DNA from 2 places in the Streptomyces sp. NPDC005551 genome. Region 1 is predicted to be linked to the other one. Evidence: predicted binding sites of a transcription regulator. Region 1 holds the regulator's gene; the other holds the start of a gene.
What was found. Region 1 encodes HspR, which represses chaperone genes until heat shock. Its sites were predicted from a motif close to TTGAGNNNNNNNNNCTCAA; they were not measured.

Region 1 (6,830 bases):
AGGAGGAGGAGGCGGCGGCGGCCCCGGACGGGGACGCAACCGCACAGGTGGCCGGCCTGACCGCCGAGCTGGACCAGGCCCGCAGCGCGCTCACCGAGCGCACGGGGGACCTCCAGCGGCTCCAGGCCGAGTTCCAGAACTACCGCCGCCGCGTCGAGCGCGACCGGGTCGCGGTCAAGGAGGTCGCCGTGGCGAACCTCCTGACCGAGCTCCTGCCCGTACTCGACGACATCGGCCGCGCACGGGAACACGGCGAACTGGTCGGCGGCTTCAAGTCGGTGGCCGAGTCGCTGGAGACCGTCGCGGCGAAGATGGGCCTCCAGCAGTTCGGCAAGGAGGGCGAGCCCTTCGACCCGACGATCCACGAGGCCCTGATGCACAGTTACGCGCCGGACGTCACGGAGACGACCTGCGTGGCGATCCTTCAGCCCGGGTATCGCATCGGCGAGCGCACCATCCGCCCCGCGCGGGTGGCCGTGGCCGAACCCCAGCCCGGGGCGCAGCCGGCCAAGGAGGACTCACCGGAGTCCGCCGAGGCGGCCGACGACAAGGAGAGCGGTGGCCCGGACGAGGGCTGACGTTGTACGGAAGAGGGAGGAGGGACGTCGGGGATGAGCACCAAGGACTTCATCGAGAAGGACTACTACAAGGTTCTCGGCGTCCCCAAGGACGCCACCGAGGCCGAGATCAAGAAGGCGTACCGGAAGCTCGCGCGCGAGTTCCACCCGGACGCCAACAAGGGCAACGCGAAGGCGGAGGAGCGCTTCAAGGAGATCTCCGAGGCGAACGACGTCCTCGGTGACACCAAGAAGCGCAAGGAGTACGACGAGGCACGCGCCCTCTTCGGCAACGGCGGCTTCCGGCCCGGTCCCGGCGCCGGCGGCGGCTCCTTCAACTTCGACCTGGGCGACCTCTTCGGAGGCGGCGCCCAGGGCGGTACGGCGGCGGGCGGCAGCTTCGGCGGCGGCATAGGTGACGTCTTCGGGGGCCTGTTCAACCGCGGCGGCGCGGGCACGGGCGCCCGGACCCAGCCGCGGCGCGGCCAGGACATCGAGTCCGAGGTCACGCTGAGCTTCACGGAGGCTGTGGACGGGGCGACGGTCCCGCTGCGCATGTCCTCCCAGTCGCCCTGCAAGGCCTGTTCGGGCACCGGCGACGCGAACGGCACACCGCGCGTGTGCCCGACGTGCGTCGGCACCGGCCAGGTGGCCCGCGGGTCGGGCGGCGGCTTCTCGCTGACCGATCCCTGCCCCGACTGCAAGGGCCGCGGCCTGATCGCGGAGAACGCCTGCGAGGTCTGCCGGGGCAGCGGCCGGGCCAAGTCGTCGCGCACGATGCAGGTCCGCATCCCGGCCGGTGTGAGCAACGGCCAGCGGATCCGGCTGCGCGGCAAGGGAGCCCCGGGCGAACGGGGCGGCCCCGCCGGCGACCTGTACGTCGTCGTGCACGTGGACGCCCACCCGGTCTTCGGCCGCAAGGGCGACAACCTCACCGTCACGGTGCCCGTCACCTACCCGGAGGCGGCGCTGGGGGGCGAGGTGCGCGTGCCCACGCTGGGCGGGCCCCCGGTCACCCTGAAGCTGCCCCCGGGCACGCCCAACGGCCGCACGATGCGGGCGCGGGGCAAGGGCGCGGTCCGCAAGGACGGCACCCGCGGCGACCTGCTGGTCACCGTCGAGGTCGCCGTCCCCACGGATCTCTCGGACAAGGCTCGCGACGCGCTGGAGGCGTATCGCGAGGCGACCGCGGAGGAGGATCCGCGGGCGGAGCTGTTCCAGGCCGCGAAGGGAGCATGAGGACGCCATGGACGGAATCGGCCGTCGACGGAACCCGTACGAACTGACCGAGGAGACGCCGGTCTACGTCATCTCGGTGGCGGCCCAGCTCTCCGGACTGCACCCGCAGACCCTGCGTCAGTACGACCGCCTCGGCCTGGTCTCTCCCGACCGCACGGCCGGGCGGGGCCGGCGCTACTCGGCCCGTGACATCGAACTGCTGCGCACCGTCCAGCAGTTGTCGCAGGACGAGGGCATCAACCTGGCCGGCATCAAGCGGATCATCGAGCTGGAGAACCAGGTCGCCGCGCTCCAGTCCCGGGTCGCGGAGATGGAGGCGGCCCTCGACGGAGCCGCCACCGCGATGCGGCAGCGCGAGGCGGCCGTCCACGCCTCGTACCGCCGGGACCTGGTGCCGTACCAGGACGTCCAGCAGACCAGCGCGCTGGTGGTGTGGCGGCCCAAGCGGTCGTCCGAGCAGTAGGCCCGCGCGAGCGCGTGCGAAGGGGCCGGGGAGGTGCCACCTCCCCGGCCCCTTCGGCTGCCCGCCGGGCCTCACCCCACATGGCAGAAAACGTACGCGTGCGGCCACGTTCCGTGACGGTCGGAGGTCCCGGCGCGGGCGCCCGGAAGTCGCACGAGGTGGAGAGGGTGCAACGTTCCCGCACGTCCTGGGAGTTGGTACCTTCACACGCCACACACACCAGGCCGTTGTCATCTCGTTAAGTGGTTACTCCTTGACGCTGCGGTGATCGCCGCGTTGGCTTTCAGCCACCTGGTCGCAAAGCTGCGGCCTCGTCCGGAAGGCACATCAAGTGAACACCCGAATCCGTATGCGTCGTACTGCCATAGCCTTGGGAGCATTTGCCCTGGCCGCCCCGCTCGCTGCCTGCGGTGTCGTGGACGGCATCGGTGGTGGCGACGGCAGCTCCGCCGGCCCCAAGAAGGGCGACGACATCACGGTGGGTCTGCTCCTTCCGGAGAAGGAGAACTCTCGCTACGAGAAGTTCGACCACCCCATCATCAAGAAGAAGGTCGCCGAGCTCACCCACGACAAGGGCCGCGTCGAGTACGCCAACGCCGAGCAGGACGCGGCCAGGCAGAAGAGCCAGCTCGAGCAGATGGTGGCCGACAAGGTCGACGTCGTGCTGCTGGACGCGGTGGACTCGAAGTCCATCGCGAGCGCCGTGCAGAAGGCGAAGGACGCGGGCATCCCCGTCATCGCGTACGACCGCCTGGCGCAGGGGCCGATCGACGCGTACATCTCCTTCGACAACGAGCTCGTCGGCGAGGTGCAGGGCAGGGCGCTCGTGGAGACGCTGGGCTCCGGCGCCGCCACCAGCAAGATCGTCATGATGAACGGCTCGGTCACCGACCCGAACGCCGCGCAGTTCAAGGCGGGCGCGCTGTCCGAGCTCCAGGGCAAGGTGGTCATCGCCAAGAAGTACGACGTCACGGACTGGAAGCCGGAGAACGCCAAAATCCGGATGCAGGAGGCCATCACGGCCGTCGGCCTGGACAACATCGCCGGTGTCTACTCCGCCAACGACGGCATGGCGGGCGCCGTCATCGAGGCCCTGAAGGAGACCGGCGCCGGCAAGCTTCCGCCGGTCACCGGTCAGGACGCCGAACTGGCCGCCGTGCAGCGCATCGTCTCGGGCGACCAGTTCATGAGCGTCTACAAGTCGTACCCGCAGGAGGCCAGCGCCGCCGCCCAGATGGCCGTCGCGAAGGTCCAGGGCCGCTCCATCGAGTTCGACGCCCTCACCCGCGACACGGTCGACAGCCCCACCACGAAGAAGGTCCCGGCCCAGCTGGTGCCCGTGGTCGCCCTGACCAAGAAGAACATCAGGGAGACCGTCGTGGAGGAGGGCTTCTACACGGTCAAGCAGATCTGCACGCCGAAGCTCAAGGCGGACTGCTCCGCGGTCGGCCTGAACTAGGCGCGAGCCGGGCGCGGGCCTGACCCGGGTAGGGGTCTGACCAGGCCTGACCCGGGTGCGCGCGGAGATTCGGTGAAGGTGCCCGCGCCCCCGTGGCCGAGATACGGACGAACGGGACTCCCCGGCGGCGGGCGGCTCATGGACGATTCCAAGATCGTCCAGGGTTGCGCGCTTCCACATCATGATCACGGGGAGACGCATTCTCGATGCGCGCAGTCGATGAAGAGATACGACGGGCAGCACGGCGGCCGCGGGGCGCGGGGGCGGTGACGGGGCTGGCGCTCGCGCTGGGTCTGCTCGCCGGCTGCGGCTCGGGTGACGCGACCGGCGAGCCCGCGGACAAGGGCGCGGCCTCCGGCGGTTCGGCCGGCTCCGGCGGTGCGGCCCCGGCCGGCCCCGCCTACAAGGGCCCCCGCCTGCCCGGACTCGCCGAGCGGGCCGCGTGGAGCCTGCCCGCCGCCGAGGGCGGCAGTGCGCCCGGCCTGCTCGACCTCGGCGAGACGTTCGTCTTCGCGAAGGACGCGGACGGCGCCTACGTCACGGACTTCGACGCGGCGGGGGAGCCCGAGCGGGGCAAGGACCTCGTGCTGCACATGTCCGACGAACCGGAGAGCCTCGTCCTGGAGTTCCGGGACGCGAAGACCGGCGGCGTGCGCAGGACGATGAAGGTGAAGTCCGACTCCGTCACGGCCACCACCTGGCACGACGGTGTTCCCGCCCTCGCCGTAGGCACGTCCGGGACGACCGAGTCCGACGGGCTGACCGAGGAGACCGTGACCTCGACGGCGACGCTGTACGACGCCACCGGGAAGAAGCTGGGCACCAGCGAACTGCCTCAGGACGTCAACCGGATGGTGGGGCAGTCCACCTACCCCGCCGTCGTTCTCCTGGAGGGCTACCGCGTCGGCGCCGCCGACAACACGCTCAGCCTCACCCCCGTCGACGGCGGTGAGACGCGCACGGTCGACTGCACCGGCTCGCAGGCCGACTGCGCGTTCCTCCCCGAGACGGGCGAGGCCACCGGGGCGTCGGCGTTCGCGCCGCTGATCACCGGGAAGTACTACGCGGGCTTCGAGAACGCCTCGGACTTCCAGTACGAGCCGGAGCAGGTCACCCTCTCCGACCTCGCCACCGGGCGGAAGGTCTGGAGCAGCGCCGACGTCGAGCCGCCCCGGGGCGTGAAGTTCACGGACGAGGGCGACCGGATGTCCGAGGGCGTCAGGGTGCTGCGGGTCTCGGACGGCAAGGTCCTCACCGCCTGGCAGACGGCCGCCGGCTCGGACGTCTGGATCGACGCCTGGTACGAGCTGGGCGGCGGTGCCGAGGCCGGCGCCTCCTACCCGACCGTGCGGGAGCCCCTCTTCGCCCCTTCCGGCAACCTGGTGGCCGCCGCCACGGACGAGGGCGTCGTCGTCCGGGAGGCGGCGACCGGCAGACAGCTCTGGGCCCAGGGAGCCGGTGAGAAGCCGCTGACCCCCCTCCGCTTCTCGGCGGACGACTCGGTCCTGTACGGCACGACCGGGGACGACACCGTCGTCGCGGTCGACGCGCGCACGAAGGAGGTCCTGGCCAAGAGCCTCCCTGCCGACCACGTGCCGTTGTTCGACGACGCCTCCCGGTACGGCTACCTCGGCACCGAGGACGGCTTCTTCGTCTTCGCGCCGGCGTCCTGACGTCCGTACCTGGCCCCGCCCCGCACCGTCGGCGTAGAGATCCGGCCACTCCGCGGCTTGTGCAGTAACCCGGGTGTGCGGGCCGGTGCGGGACCGGCCCGGTCAGCTTGTTGCAGGAGTCCGTTGCGGAGGTGGGGATATTTACCGACCTGTCGGGGCGATCGGGGGCAGGCGGCGGGAGGAGGCGTGTTGCGATGGCGGACGGGGCCGCGCATAGTGTCGCTGCGGAAGACGCCGAGGCGTTGCATCGCGCAAGACGCTGGAGCCAGGAGTTTGGAGCCAGGGGTGGGAGATGGCGGGGCACGGGACGGACACGCATCCGCACGGTGCTGACCGGCTGTGCGAGGCCGGGGACCGCGTGTATTCCCGGGCGGTACGGCGCGGTCGCGTGCTGCGTGCCGACGCCGACGCGGTGCCGTGCCTGCTGGAGCTGGCGCTGCTGCACCCGGACCCCGACGACATGGGCTGGCTGGTGCCGACGTCGCCGCAGGAGGTCATGACGCGGCTGCTGCGGGGCATGTACGAGGAAATCACCGCGAGCCAGGCGCGGGTGGGCGACGCGGTGGCCGCTTTCGAGTGGTACGCGGGCCTCGGCGGACGCGTCCGGCCGCCGGCCGAGGGCGTCGCCATCCGGGTGCTCGACGGACTGCCGCGGATCCGGGCCGCGATGGACGAGGCCACCGAGGCGTGCCGCACCGAGGTGCTGACGGTGCAGCCGGGCGGCATCCGCCGTGAGGACGAGCTGTCCGAGGGCCTGCACCGGGCGCTGGGGCTGCGCCGGCGCGGGGTCCGGATGCGCGACCTGTACACCCATGTGGCGCGGCACGGGCAGGGCCTGCACACGTACATGGAGCTGATGGGGGAGGCGGCCGAGGCCCGCACGCTCGACGAGGTCGTGGAGCGCCTGATCGTCTTCGACCGCAAGGTGGCGTTCATCCCCGCGAACGCGGACCGCACGATCGCCCTGGAACTGCGCCACCCGGCCCTGGTGGACTACCTGGTCACGGTCTTCGAGCGGCTCTGGCGGCTGGGCATCCCGCTGGCCGCGTCGCTGCCCTCCACGGGCATCGAGGGCATCACGCACCGGGAGCGGTCGATCGCGGCGCTGCTCGCGGAGGGCCACCAGGACGCCGTGGTCGCCGAGCGTCTCGGCATCAGCGTCCGCACGTGCCGGGCGCACATCGCGCGGCTCTCCGAGACCCTCGGCGCCGCCAGCCGCACGCAGCTGGGGGTGCGCATCGCCCAGGCGGGCCTCGACGGGCCGCCGCGGGCCGCGGACCCGGCGGAGCTGCTCCCGGCCGCCGCGCCGGGCCGGGACGCGCCCACGGCCCGCTGAGCCCCGGGGCGGGCCCTCGTGCCGGGGCCGCTCAGCGGGCCGGGTCCAGGATGCCCGACTGGGCGATCAGGAAGCCGAGCTGGGCACGGCTGCCGCTGCCGAG
Region 2 (6,830 bases), on a different contig from region 1:
CGGCGCCGACGCCGAGCCCGACCAGCATGTCCGTCTCGTCGTCACGCGCCGTGAGCATCAGGACCGGCACCGGGCGCTGGGCCTGCACGCGCCGGCAGACCTCCAGACCGTCGAAGCCGGGCAGCATGATGTCGAGGATCAGCAGGTCGGGCTGCCATGCCTCGGCGGTGTCGACCGCGGCCGGGCCGTCGCCCGCCGTCTGCACCAGAAATCCCTCGGCTCGCAGACGGGCCGCGATGGCGTCGACGATCGTGGGGTCGTCCTCGACCACCAGCACCCGCCGCTGAGCGCCGGGCGTCGCCGCCGTGCCGTTGTGGGAGGTGTGTGTCTGCTCCATCGCCCGCCCCTGAAGTGTGCTTTCCGGAATCCGTGGGGTGATCCCATGACTGCGCTTGACGCTTGAATGATCCGCGTCAGGCAAGCAGAGTACGGGCAGTCACCGCAGCTCGGCTATCCAGGCCTGACCGCGAGATGCACCACGTCCGGAACGCCCCGGGCAACGGGGATCTCTTCGGTACGCACCCGTTGGAATCCGGCATTCCGCAAGGTTCCTTCAAATTCCGGAGAGGGTTGCGCCGACCACACCGCCAGCACTCCGCCGGGTCTCAACGCCCGTGCGCAGCCTGCCAGTCCGGCCTTCGAGTACAGGCTGTCGTTGCCCTCGGTGACCGTCCAGTCCGGGCCGTTGTCGATGTCCAGGCACAGGGCGTCGTACGTGGCGGAGATCTCATTGACGTGACGGACGAGATCGGCCTCGACGAGGTGCGTGCGCGGGTCCGCGAGGGCCTCGGCGGACAGTGCGGACAGGGGTCCCTCACGGTGCCAGCCGATGATGGCCGGTTCGCGTTCGACGACCGTGATACGGCCCCAGCGGGGGTCGGCGGCGGCGTGTGCGAGCGAGAATCCGACGCCGAGACCGCCGATCAGCACGCTCGGTTCCGCCCGCCCGTCCAGGGCGTCGCAGGCGGCGTCGACCAGCAGCCGCTCCGAGCGGCCGTCGGAGGTGTCCATCAGGAAGCACCCGTTGGCGATGATCTGCAGCAGCGCGCCGTGGCGCCGCAGCACGACCTCGCCGTACGGGCCCTCCCGGCGATCGATGACCACGGGGGTGTCGTACGTGGCAGTCATAGCGCCATCCTGGCACCTCCGTTGAGGCGTCCGGCCGGATTTTTCGGGGGTGTCCGATGCCTGCCGGCAGGTGATGTCCGGCGGTCGCGACCCCGGCCCGGCGGGCCGCGTCAGCCGTCGGCCGCGCCCCCGGCCGGGGACCGGGCGCGAGTTCGGAGCGCCGGGCTTCGCGCCCCGGGGCCACGGCGCCGAACCCGCCTCCGGCTGTCGCCGGGGGTGTCCGTCCTGCCCGGGCCACGGCGTCCGGGAGCAGTCGGCCGCGTTGTCGGCTGTGCCCGCGGACCGGGCCGGCCGCCGACGGCGGGTGCCGCCGTCCGGGGTGCCGGGGCCGGCGTCGGGTTTCGGCCGGGGGCCGGCGGGAGCGTCCGGTCGGCTCGTCCCGGGTGTTGGACGCCCGGCGGCACGGCTGACGTCCGGTGGCGGCCGTATCTCCGGACGGGCCGGTGGCAGCGGGCGTGGCCGTCCTGGGTGCCTGGCCCGTCGCCGGGGTTTCGCCGGGGCGTCCGGCCGGACCTTCCTGTTGGGCCGTCACGAGGTGTTCGGCGGCCGGCGGCAGAGCCAGGCTCCGGTAGTGGTCGTGGCTCCGGACGGGTGGGCGGCGGCGGGTGTCATCGTCCGGGGTCCGGGCCCGTGTTGGGCCTCCGTCGGCGTGTCCGGTTGCGTCGTCGGATCGTCCGGGGTGTCCGACGCCCGGCGTGCGCGGCGGGCGTGTCGGCGGGTCGGCCGCCGGTGCCGCCGACCGAGGCGCCGGGCCCGCCCCCGGGGGCCGGCGTCAGCGGGCCGTGAACCGCGCGCTCGTCAGCGGGGCCGCCACCTGCCACTTGAGCGACTCGTAGAGCGCCCGCCCGTCCGGCGTGCCGGCCAGGACTCCGGTCACGGCGCCCTGCGCGACGGCCAGTTCGGTGAGGGAGCGCATGATCAGTCGACCCAGGCCTTGGCGGCGGTGCCCGGGCGCGGTCGCGATGCGGTCGAAGACCGCCGTCGCGCCGGTCGGGGCGACGTGCCCGTGCGCGGCCCACGAACCGTCCGCCGCCGCGACGAGCGCGTGACCGACACCGCCGCGCGCCCAGGTACGCAGCCGGTAGCCGTCCGGGAGCGGGCGGGCCCCGGCAGCCGCCTCCGCCCCGGTGTCCGCGAGGGCGACCGTCATCAGGAAGCCGGGGTCCGGGTCGACCCACCAGCCCGCGCCGAGCCAGGGGCCCACGACCGACGCTTCCGCGAAGACCTTGAGCCACACACCGGACCCGGTCACCCCGTCCGCGACCTTGCGTACGGCCGCCTCCTCGACGTCGTCCCCGGTCGCGGCGAAGACGTGCCGGGTCACGTGGTCCGCGAGACCCACGTCGACCGTGAACCCCCACTGCTCAGCCACCGGCGGTGCCGCTCCCCGTGAGGCGACCCACCCGTCCACCCACGCCCGCACGATCCCGCCCACAACAGCCTCCGTAATAGGCAATCGGGTATATCGAGTATTACCAGTCGCGACGATACGCGGCGGGCCCGGAGGCGCGACAGCGATGATCGCTCACAGCGAACGCAGCCGGGGGAACATTCGGAGGTCCACGTGCATTGAGTCGGCATAGCTCAACTTGACTGCCGAAGGGGAGATCATGGCTTCGACGTCCTCACCGCTCACCCTGCCCGTGCTGCCGCTCGACGACGAGGTCGTGCTGCCCGGGATGGTGGTTCCGCTGGACCTGAACGACGCCGACGTGCGCGCCGCGGTGGAGGCCGCCCAGGCCGCCGCGCGGTCCGAGCCGGGCAAGCCGAAGGTGCTGCTGGTGCCACGCATCGACGGGTCGTACCCGGGCACGGGTGTGCTCGGCACCGTCGAGCAGGTCGGCCGCCTGGCCGACGGCGACCCGGGCGCGCTGATCCGCGGGCGTGGGCGCGTGAAGATCGGCGCGGGGACCACCGGTCCCGGTGCCGCCCTGTGGGTCGAGGGCACGATGGTCGACGAGACCGTGCCCGACCCGCTGCCCGGCCAGGTCGCCGACCTGGTCAAGGAGTACAAGGCCCTCGCCACCAGCTGGCTGCGCAAGCGCGGCGCCTGGCAGGTCGTGGACCGCGTCCAGGCCATCGACGACGTCTCCGCCCTCGCCGACAACTCCGGTTACTCGCCCTTCCTCTCCACCGAGCAGAAGGTCACGCTGCTGGAGACCGCCGACCCGGTGGCCCGGCTGAAGCTCGCCACCGAGCAGCTCCGCGAGCACCTCGCCGAACAGGACGTCGCCGAGTCCATCGCCAAGGACGTCCAGGAAGGCGTGGACAAGCAGCAGCGCGAGTTTCTGCTGCGCCGCCAGCTCGAAGCCGTACGCAAGGAGCTGCGCGAGCTGAACGGAGACGGCCAGGACGGCGAGGAGTCCGACGACTACCGGGCGCGCGTCGAGGCCGCCGACCTCCCCGAGAGGGTCCGCGAGGCCGCGCTCAAGGAGGTCGAGAAGCTGGAGCGCGCGAGCGACCAGTCGCCCGAGGGCTCGTGGATCCGTACCTGGCTCGACACCGTGCTCGAACTCCCGTGGAACGAGCGCACCGAGGACGCGTACGACATCGCGGGCGCCCGGCGCGTGCTGGACGCCGAGCACGCGGGGCTCCAGGACGTGAAGGAACGGATCACCGAGTACCTCGCGGTGCGCAAGCGGCGCAGCGACCGGGGCCTCGGTGTGGTCGGCGGGCGGCGCGGCGGTGCCGTGCTCGCGCTCGTCGGCCCGCCCGGTGTCGGCAAGACCTCGCTCGGCGAGTCCGTCGCGCACGCCATGGGCCGCAAGTTCGTCCGGGTCGCCCTCGGCGGCGTCCGGGACGAGGCCGAGATCCGCGGCCACCGCCGTACGTACGTCGGCGCGCTGCCGGGCCGGATCGTGCGCGCGGTCAAGGAGGCCGGGTCGATGAACCCGGTCGTGCTGCTCGACGAGATCGACAAGGTCGGTTCCGACTTCCGCGGCGACCCGGCCGCGGCGCTGCTCGAAGTGCTCGACCCGGCGCAGAACCACACCTTCCGCGACCACTACCTGGAGGTCGAGCTCGACCTCTCCGACGTGGTCTTCCTGGCCACGGCCAACGTGCTCGAAGCCATCCCGGAGGCCCTGCTCGACCGCATGGAGCTGGTCCGCCTGGACGGTTACACCGAGGACGAGAAGGTCGTCATCGCCCGCGACCACCTCCTCCCGCGCCAGCTGGAGCGGGCCGGTCTCGAGCGGGCCGAGGTGACGCTCGACGAGAGCGCGCTGCGCAAGCTCGCCGGCGAGTACACCCGGGAGGCGGGCGTACGGAACCTGGAGCGGTCGGTCGCACGGCTGCTGCGCAAGGTCGCCGCCCAGCACGAACTGGGCGAGCGGGAGCTGCCGTTCACGGTGACCGACGCCGACCTGCGTGCCCTCATCGGGCGGCCGCACCACGTGCCGGAGTCCGCCCAGGACCCGGCGGAGCGGCGCACTGCGGTGCCCGGTGTCGCCACCGGGCTCGCGGTCACCGGCGCCGGCGGCGACGTCCTCTACGTGGAGGCGTCGCTGGCCGACCCGGAGACGGGCGCGGCGGGCCTGACCCTGACCGGCCAGCTCGGTGACGTGATGAAGGAGTCCGCGCAGATCGCGCTGAGCTTCCTGCGCTCCCGCGGAGCCGAACTGGAGCTGCCCGTCGGCGACCTGAAGGACCGGGGTGTGCACATCCACTTCCCGGCGGGCGCGGTCCCGAAGGACGGGCCGAGCGCGGGCGTCACGATGACGACGGCCCTCGCCTCGCTGCTCAGCGGCCGCCTGGTCCGCACGGACGTGGCGATGACCGGCGAGGTCTCCCTGACCGGCCGGGTGCTGCCGATCGGGGGCGTCAAGCAGAAGCTGCTGGCCGCCCACCGGGCCGGCGTGTCCACCGTCATCATCCCCAAGCGCAACGAGGCCGACCTGGACGACGTCCCGGCCGAGGTCCTGGACAAGCTCGACGTCCACGCCGTCACGGACGTCCGCCAGGTCCTGGAACTGGCGCTCGCCCCGGCGACGAACAGCGCCGGCGCGGAGGTCCCGGTGGCGGCGTGACGGACGCACACCGGGCGGGGAAGGCCCGGGCCCCCACGGGGGTCCGGGCCTTCCCGTGCCGCGAGAGTGCGTGCCAGGCGTCGCGGAACAGGCGGGACTTCGCGGACACGGCCTAGCCGTTGGCGAGTGCCGTCACTCGGTCGAGGGCGCCGTTGAACTTGTCGTGGTCGCCGACCGTCGGGCCCGAGGACGTGTACTGCCACATCGTGTAGAAGCCCCAGCCGGCGGGCAGCGTGCCCGGATCGGTGTCGTAGCGGGCGATCCACAGCGGGTTGGCCGCGGCGAAGCCGCCGTAGTTGCCGGTGCACTGGGTCCACCAGGTGGTAGCCGTGTAGATGACGGCGTCGCGGCCGGTGCGCGCCCGGTACTGGTTCAGGAAGTCCCGGATCCAGGTGACCATCGCGCTCTGCGTCTTGCCGTAGCAGGCCGCTCCGTAGGGGTTCCACTCGATGTCGAGGGCGCCCGGCAGTGTCCTGCCGTCCCGGGACCAGCCGCCTCCGTGGTCCACGAAGTAGTTGGCCTGGGCGGCCCCGCCGGCCGTGTCGGGGGTCGCGAAGTGGTACGAACCGCGGATCATGCCGACGTTGTAGGCGCCGTTGTACTGCTGGGCGAAGTAGGGGTTCGTGTAGTACGTCCCCTCCGTCGCCTTGGTGTAGGCCCAGCGGACGCCGCTGTTCCACAGCGTCGACCAGGCGACGTTGCCCTGGTGGCTGCTGACGTCGACGCCCTCGGTCTGGGCGGCGTCACCGGTGGACGGCGTCCCGCCCCGGCCGTCGTGCGCGAGGACGCCCACGCCCATGTGGGCGGAGCCGCGGGCCGGTGTGCCGGCGGCCTGGGCGAGGGCCGCCGGAAGACTGAACAGGAGGGTGAGTGCGGCGAGCAGGATTCCGGCCGTGGGAAGACGCTTGGGGGAGTGCGGCGGTCGGGCTGTTCCGCATCTGTGCTCGGGCATGGCGTGCCTCCGAGGGGTTCGGTGGTGCGCGGTGATGCTCGGTGGGGGGAAAGCGGGAGAACGCCGGCAGGCGCACGCACTCCGGGGGAGGACGGGCCGTCGTCGGCCGGTCAGTGGCGCCGCATGCCAGTAATTGCCTGGTAAAGAAGCTACGCACGTAGAAGTACGGCTGGGAAGAGGGGCCGGAGGCTGCCGTTGGTCTACTCCTGCGAAATACTGGCGGAGCTGCGGCAACGGCCACTTTTGGCGGAAACTTTCAGGATCGGGAAACCGGGTCAGGGGTGCTGACGTGCACGAGCACGGGAACGACGACGGGCGTCACGTCGAATCCACCGCGTCGGGAAATGGTGTGGACCAGGAATTCCCGGCGCTGGAAAGGGAGTTGACGGTGTTCCTGCGGCGCGCCCGGGCCTCCTCGGGGGAGATGGCCCGGGAGGTCCACCCCGACCTGGAGTCCTCCGCGTACGGACTTCTCGTCCGGCTGGAGGAGTGCGGGCAGCAGCGGGCCACCGAACTCGCCGCCTACATCGGGGTCGGGAAGGCCACGATGTCCCGTCAGCTGCGCGCCCTCGAGGACCTCGGCCTCGTCGCCCGCGAGCCCGACCCGGCGGACGGCCGTGCCTGGCTGGTCCACCTCACGGAGGAGGGGCGGGTGCGCTTCCGGGCGGTACGGGAGGCGCGGCGGGCCCGCTACGTCCGCCAGCTCTCCGGCTGGGACCCCC

Region 2: lon (endopeptidase La) is a predicted target of HspR. The motif match lies at 2,698-2,716, and genes of this name have one in related genera.

The regions. Positions count from the first base shown of each region.
Region 1 covers NZ_JBIAJE010000004.1:422,758-429,587, forward strand. The annotation lists gene grpE (nucleotide exchange factor GrpE) at 1-578, shown strand, start outside; gene dnaJ (molecular chaperone DnaJ) at 612-1,796, shown strand; gene ACFYP4_RS14270 (heat shock protein transcriptional repressor HspR) at 1,804-2,259, shown strand; gene ACFYP4_RS14275 (substrate-binding domain-containing protein) at 2,609-3,718, shown strand; gene ACFYP4_RS14280 (PQQ-binding-like beta-propeller repeat protein) at 3,925-5,391, shown strand; gene ACFYP4_RS14285 (LuxR C-terminal-related transcriptional regulator) at 5,684-6,727, shown strand; gene ACFYP4_RS14290 (helix-turn-helix transcriptional regulator) at 6,759-6,830, opposite strand, start outside.
Region 2 covers NZ_JBIAJE010000006.1:350,934-357,763, forward strand. The annotation lists gene ACFYP4_RS19650 (response regulator transcription factor) at 1-337, opposite strand, end outside; gene ACFYP4_RS19655 (spermidine synthase) at 451-1,128, opposite strand; gene ACFYP4_RS19660 (GNAT family N-acetyltransferase) at 1,901-2,563, opposite strand; gene lon (endopeptidase La) at 2,739-5,156, shown strand; gene ACFYP4_RS19670 (lysozyme) at 5,269-6,108, opposite strand; gene ACFYP4_RS19675 (MarR family winged helix-turn-helix transcriptional regulator) at 6,398-6,830, shown strand, end outside.